One region of the Oceanobacillus phoenicis genome, then DNA from elsewhere that is predicted to be linked to it. Evidence: predicted binding sites of a transcription regulator. Region 1 holds the regulator's gene; the other holds the start of a gene.
The links. The regulator CtsR, encoded in region 1, represses protease genes until heat stress. The targets are predictions, from matches to a motif close to ATGGTCAATAAAGGTCAAACA.
Positions count from the first base shown of each region.

Region 1 (3,434 bases):
AAGTGCTGAAAGCATCTAAGCATGAAGCCCCCCTCAAGATGAAACTTCCCATCACTTCGAGTGAGTAAGATCCCTCAGAGACGATGAGGTTGATAGGTCCGAGGTGGAAGCGTGGTGACACGTGCAGCTGACGGATACTAATTGATCGAGGACTTATCTAAGTATATAAAGCGACAGGATCTGTACATCAACGTACAGACTGGACGTTCTCTGAATGAGATAAAGGAAATACAAAGAGTCGTTAGACGATTTGATATTGACTTATCGTAAGGAAGAGAAGGAAGTCTGCTAGTTGATAGAGACTGGAGCTAGAATAGAATGATGTCACGTTACTCTTATTTAGTTTTTAGGGTACAATCCTAAAAAAGTGTTGCATTTTGTCTAAGAAATGCATATAATATAACTTGTCCTTATTTTTTTTGGACTACATATTACACGAAAGTCTGGTAGCGATAGCGAAGAGGCCACACCTGTTCCCATGCCGAACACAGAAGTTAAGCTCTTCAGCGCCGATGGTAGTTGGGGCTTTGCCCCTGCAAGAGTAGGACGCCGCCAGGCAACGAAAAAGAGTTAAGCAGAGAGTGCTTAACTCTTTTTGTTATAATTAGATTCATATGTAATTAAACAATAGCATAATTATATACTTGGTTGAATCAATTTCATAATAAGATATTTTGAATGAAGTCTGAATGCTACACTGTTTAACATTGCAGACTAAAGTTTTTAGCAGGTTAACTTAGTTAATTAATAAAGAGGGGAGGTACGTGTATGACTTCCTTAATGGAACATTTAATGGGGGAAGACTTTTTAGTTATTGCTGGTAGGTTGTTTATTGCATTAATACTATCTGGTTTAATCGGATTTGAACGAGAAATTAATAACCATTCAGCAGGTTTTCGTACACATATATTAGTAGGTGTTGGATCTTGTCTAATGATGATATTATCACTATTTGGATTTTTAAGCTTTATGGAAATGCATGATAATGTTCAATTTGACCCTGCTCGTATTCCTTCTTATGTTATTAGCGGAATAGGGTTTTTAGGGGCGGGAACCATTATTGTTTATGGAGGGACGATACGTGGGCTTACTACAGCAGCATCCATTTGGACCGTAGCAGGTATTGGTTTGGTTATAGGGGCAGGAATGTATAGTGTCGCTATTGTAGCTACTCTAATTATCCTTGTTAGTTTAATCTTCCTTAATCAAATAGAAAATCTATTTCCGAAATATAAGTCTAGCTTCTTTTTAGAAATCATTGTAACTGATGGATTTCATCTGTCTACAGCTGTAGAAGTAATTGAAAAAAATCATTTCACCGTTAAACGAGTTGAGATTCAAACGCTAGAAGGTGGACAAAGAAAAATACATGTTTGGACAAATATAAGAAAAAATAAAGATTTAATGAATGTATTTGATGAAATTTCAAGTATGGGCTCTGTTCTAAATATATCTAAACTAAATTAACCTTATATCGTAAGTGATACTTGAAATAAAAAAGGTCTCTTACGATATAAGGTTTTTGTTTTGATTTTAGTATTATTTGTCTAAAATAAGATATGTAATCTATTTGCAACTTCATTTATTTCGCGTATAATAAAGATATAGTCAAAGATAGTCAAAGTCAAAGAAAGAATTGTCATCTTAATATGATATGAGGTGCAAATTATGAGCAATATATCTGACATAATCGAGCAATATTTAAAGCAAGTGTTACAGTCTCAAGGGAAAGATGTTATTGAAATTAAGCGAAGTGAGATTGCTGATCAATTTCAATGTGTACCTTCTCAAATTAATTATGTAATCAACACAAGATTTACAATAGAAAAAGGATATATTGTAGAGAGTAAACGTGGTGGGGGTGGATATATTCGAATTATGCGGATTCAGCATCAAAGTCAATCCGTTTTAATTGATGAGATTATCCAATTAATCGGTGATTCTATCCCACAGCGATCTGCAATCGATATTTTGGAAAGGTTACTGGAAGAAGATCTAATTACAGAGCGAGAAGCTAAACTAATGCTTTCTGCGATTGATAGAACGACGCTTGCGTTTCAATTACCTATACGAGATGAAATACGTGCTCGTATTTTAATATCTATGTTAACAACACTTAAGTATTTGAATAAATAATTCATGTAAGGGGGAATGATTTTTGGAATGCCAAGAATGTCATGAAAACCCAGCGACACTTCATTTTAAACATGTAATCAATGGAGAGGAACGAAAGTTAAGTCTTTGTGAAGCGTGTGCAAAGAAAAAAGGTTATGTTACTTTTCCTGAAGAAGGGTATTCCCTTCATGACCTACTAACTGGATTATTTAATGTAGAAACATTAAATATGAGTTCAACAAGTACGAATCAAATGAAGCAGTTAAAAGAAGTGACATGCTCTTCATGTGGAATGGCTTTTTCCGAATTTAAAAAAATTGGAAAGTTCGGTTGTGCTAATTGTTATTCTTCATTTGCACAAAAGGTTGAACCAATATTTCGTAGAGTTCATGCAGGTAACACAAAACATAATGGAAAAATTCCAAAACGAACAGGAACAAATCTACAAACTAGACGTCAGATTGAAATGTACAAACAAGAATTAAAAAACTTTATTGATGATGAAGAGTTTGAAAAAGCGGCGGAGTATAGAGATAAAATTAAGGAACTACAAGCAAAAACTTCTAAGAAAGATTTGAAAGAGGGTGATGATCAATGACATTAGATAAATTTATTGATCAAGCAATCAGCCCCTGGATGCGTGAGGAAGGACCAGATAAAGATATCGTAATGAGTAGTCGAATCAGACTTGCTAGAAATTTTGCTGATCAAACGTATCCTATATTAGCTAATGAAGAAAAACTAGTGGAGATTCAAGAATTTATTCGAGACGAATATGCAAATAAATCTTTTCAAACGTATAAAGATTTGCAGTATGTTCCTTTGACGGACTTATCACCGGTTGAAAAAAGTGTGTTAGTGGAAAAACATTTAATAAGCCCACACTTAATAAAACATTCCGATTATGCTGCTACATTAATTTCTGAGAATGAGCAAGTGTCCATAATGGTTAATGAGGAAGATCATCTTCGCATACAAGTATATTATCCAGGTCTTCAATTAAAAACTGCTTTAGAGCAATCATTTGCATTAGATGATTGGCTAGAAGAAAAAGTCGATTATGCATTTGATGAGACAAAAGGGTACCTAACAAGTTGCCCCACGAATGTTGGAACAGGAATGAGAGCTTCTGTAATGATGCACTTACCTGCGTTGGTACTAACTAAACAGATTAATCGTTTAATACCTGCGATTAGTCAATTTGGTCTCGTAGTTAGAGGCATTTATGGTGAGGGTAGCGAGGCACTCGGAAATATTTTTCAGGTGTCAAACCAAATCACGTTAGGGAAATCGGAACAAGATATTGTCGATGATTTAGA
Region 1 is NZ_JBDFME010000001.1:612,847-616,280, reverse strand. It holds rRNA gene ABC346_RS03440 (23S ribosomal RNA) at 1-161, shown strand, start outside; rRNA gene rrf (5S ribosomal RNA) at 443-558, shown strand; gene ABC346_RS03430 (MgtC/SapB family protein) at 769-1,467, shown strand; gene ABC346_RS03425 (CtsR family transcriptional regulator) at 1,669-2,136, shown strand; gene mcsA (protein-arginine kinase activator protein McsA) at 2,159-2,713, shown strand; gene mcsB (protein-arginine kinase McsB) at 2,710-3,434, shown strand, end outside.

Region 2 (3,434 bases), 3.0 Mb from region 1:
CGTTAATGGATCTTCAATCTTATCTTGGATGACACGACGTAATGGACGTGCCCCAAAACGAGTATCATATCCTAATTTAACTAATTGCTGTTTTGCTTTATCAGAGATTGTTATTGTCATTTTATTTTCTTTTATTGTCTCTTCTAATTCAGACAACATCAAATCAACAATTTGTAGTAAGTCTTCTTCTGCTAACTCATGGAAGTTAACAATAGCATCAAATCGATTTAGAAATTCTGGCTTAAAGTATTCGCTTAAGTTTTCTAGTGTAGAAACAGATTCGTGTGCTTCACGATTAAAACCAACATTAACTTGTTTTACACCAGTACCAGCGTTACTTGTCATGATGATAACTGTATCTTTAAAACTTACTTTTCTACCTTGAGAATCAGTCAATTGACCATCTTCCATAATCTGCAAGAACATATTTTGTACATCTGGATGAGCTTTTTCAATCTCATCTAACAATAGAATAGAGTATGGGTTACGACGGATTCGCTCGGTAAGTTGACCAGCTTCTTCATGTCCTACATAGCCTGGTGGTGAACCAATTATTTTAGAAACGGCATGTTTTTCCATATACTCACTCATGTCCAGTCTAACCATCGCATCTCTAGAACCGAATAGTTCTTCTGCTAGTACTTTTGTGAGTTCTGTTTTACCAACACCTGTAGGTCCAACAAATAAGAATGATCCGATTGGACGTTGTTTAGCCTTTAAGCCTGCACGACTACGGCGAATTGCTTTCGCTACTTTTTGCACAGCCTCGTCTTGGCCAATCACCTTCTGACTTAGTTGATCAGATAAGTTTTTCATTTTTTCTTGTTCATCTTTTTGCATTTTCGTTACTGGAATACCAGTCTTCTCTTCTACAATTAACTCGATATCACTAATATCGACGTCTAAGACTTTTTCGCCCTCTTCAACTTTATCCAATTGTTTTTGCAATTGAATTTCTTGATATCTTAAGTTTGCTGCTTTTTCATAATCCTCTACATCGGCAGCTTCTTGTTTTTTCTTAATAATTTCATCAAGTTGTTGTTGAAGAGTATCAGAGTCTTTCTGAGCATTAGATAAATTCAATCTTGAACCTACTTCATCCATTAAATCAATGGCTTTATCAGGCAAATGACGGTCTTGAATATATCTGCTTGATAAGTTTACAAACGCACGAATAACATCTTCCGAATATCGAACTTCGTGGAATTTCTCATAGCGCTCTTTAATACCTTCTAATATGGTTACTGCATCTTCAAAAGATGGTTCGTGTACCATAATTGGTTGTAGTCGACGTTCTAGCGCAGCATCTTTTTCTATTTGTCGATATTCTTTTAGTGTTGTAGCACCAATGATTTGTAAATCTCCACGCGCTAATGCTGGTTTTAATAAGTTACCAACATCCATTTGTGAACTTTCTGCTGTTCCTGCTCCAACGATTAAATGAATTTCGTCAATGAACAAGATCACATCTTTTCTTGATTGTAATTCTTCAATTAACTTCTTCATTCTTTCTTCAAATTGACCTCGAACTCCAGTATTGGCAACTAATGAAGCTACATCTAATAAATAAATTTCTTTATTCATTAATTTTGCAGGAACATTACCTTCTACTATATTTACTGCTAGTCCTTCTGCAATTGCAGTTTTACCGACACCCGGTTCACCAATGAGAACTGGGTTATTTTTATTTCTTCTATTTAATGTTTCCGTAACTCGTTTAATTTCTTTATCTCTACCAATGACAGGATCTACATTTCCAGATCTCGCTTGGTCAGTTAAATTTTTTGCTAACTGATCAATGAGGCCATTGCCTTTATTCGCTTTTTGCTTGGTGCGTGTACCAGTAGCACTTCCACTATTTCCTTGTGAAAAGTTATTGGCAAATGCTTGATCCATATTGCCGAATGGAGAATTAGAGAAAAAGTCAGAGTTCATCATATTTCCTTGAATATCTTGGAAACATTCATGGCATAGATGAATTTCCATTCGTTGATTATTCATCTGCATTTGTGCATTAATTGTTGCATCATTTTGACCACAATTTTGACATTTCATTTCTCATTCCTCCTCTAATTACAGTGAAGATAGCCTATTACATTGATATAATATGACATTCGCCTATGCGATGTCACAAGCATTTTTGACTTTGACTATCTTTGACTATAGTTACATTATACTCTGACCTTTTTTGACTTTCAAGTATTTTAGTCAAATTTTTTTATAAAAAGTTTGACCTTTGATAATTTAATAAAGAAATACACAAAAGGAGCCGTAGTTGAAACAGCTCCTTTTCCCTTTACAGTATTACTATTCCCATTTTAGAACATAGGAAAACCTTGTGGTAATTGATTTTTTAACATTAAATGATCTAGACTTTTAAACGTATATCCTTCCGCCTTTAAATCTTTGACTACCTGTTTCAATGCTTTTGCATTATCTGAGGAAACAGCATGAAGTAAAATAATCGCACCAGGATGTATTTGATCCATTATTTGATCATATGCATATTGCCAGCCTTTCTGACCATCTGTATTCCAGTCAATAAAAGCAAGTGACCAAAAGATATGAACTAATCCTAATTCATTTGCCCATTTTAATGTATCTTCATTAAATACTCCTCTTGGTGGGCGCAAATACATCATTTCTTTCTGATCACTGATTTCGGCCACTGCACGTTCCAAATCTTCTACTTCTTTTTGTATTGCTTGTTTGTTCATAATAGTAAAATCAGGATGATGATAAGAGTGATTTCCAATAATATGTCCCTCATCCACCATACGATTGATTAAATCTGGTGTGCTTTTAACATAATGACCGGTGACAAAAAAAGTTGCAGGTACATTCTCTTCCTTTAAAACATCAAGAATTTCATCCGTATATCCTTCTTCATATCCATTATCAAACGTTAAATATAAAACTTTTTCTCCCGAGTCATCGACATAATAGGCATTATATTTATCTAATAAGGCTTGATATGAACCAATATCCGGTATTTCATGATTTGAATTTTTACTATAGCCCCATCCATAAGCATGAACGGTGTTTAATGGTAATAGTACAAGAAAAAAGGTAAGAAAAACGAGTAAAGATGTTGTTTTTTTCATACAATCCCCACCTAAGTTTTTTCTTACCTTAACCTGTTTCATATTTTTTTATGCATTATAGAACCATCGCAGCTATCCATCCGAATATAAATAATGGAATATTATAATGTAAGAAAGTTGGTACACATGTATCCCAAATGTGGTTATGGTTTCCATCTGCATTTAAGCCTGAAGTTGGCCCTAACGTACTATCCGAAGCCGGTGATCCAGCATCTCCAAGAGCACCAGCAGTACCAACAAGTGCGGCTGTTGCCATTGGTGAAAAGCCCGCAGCAATGCAAATCGGAACAAATAAAGCTGCGATTATTGGAATAGTACCGAAAGAAGTAC
Region 2 is NZ_JBDFME010000001.1:3,613,736-3,617,169, forward strand. It holds gene ABC346_RS18235 (ATP-dependent Clp protease ATP-binding subunit) at 1-2,055, opposite strand, end outside; gene pdaA (delta-lactam-biosynthetic de-N-acetylase) at 2,319-3,104, opposite strand; gene ABC346_RS18245 (Na+/H+ antiporter family protein) at 3,160-3,434, opposite strand, start outside.
Region 2: a site for CtsR is predicted at 2,176-2,196, ahead of ABC346_RS18235 (ATP-dependent Clp protease ATP-binding subunit). Genes of this name have one in related genera too.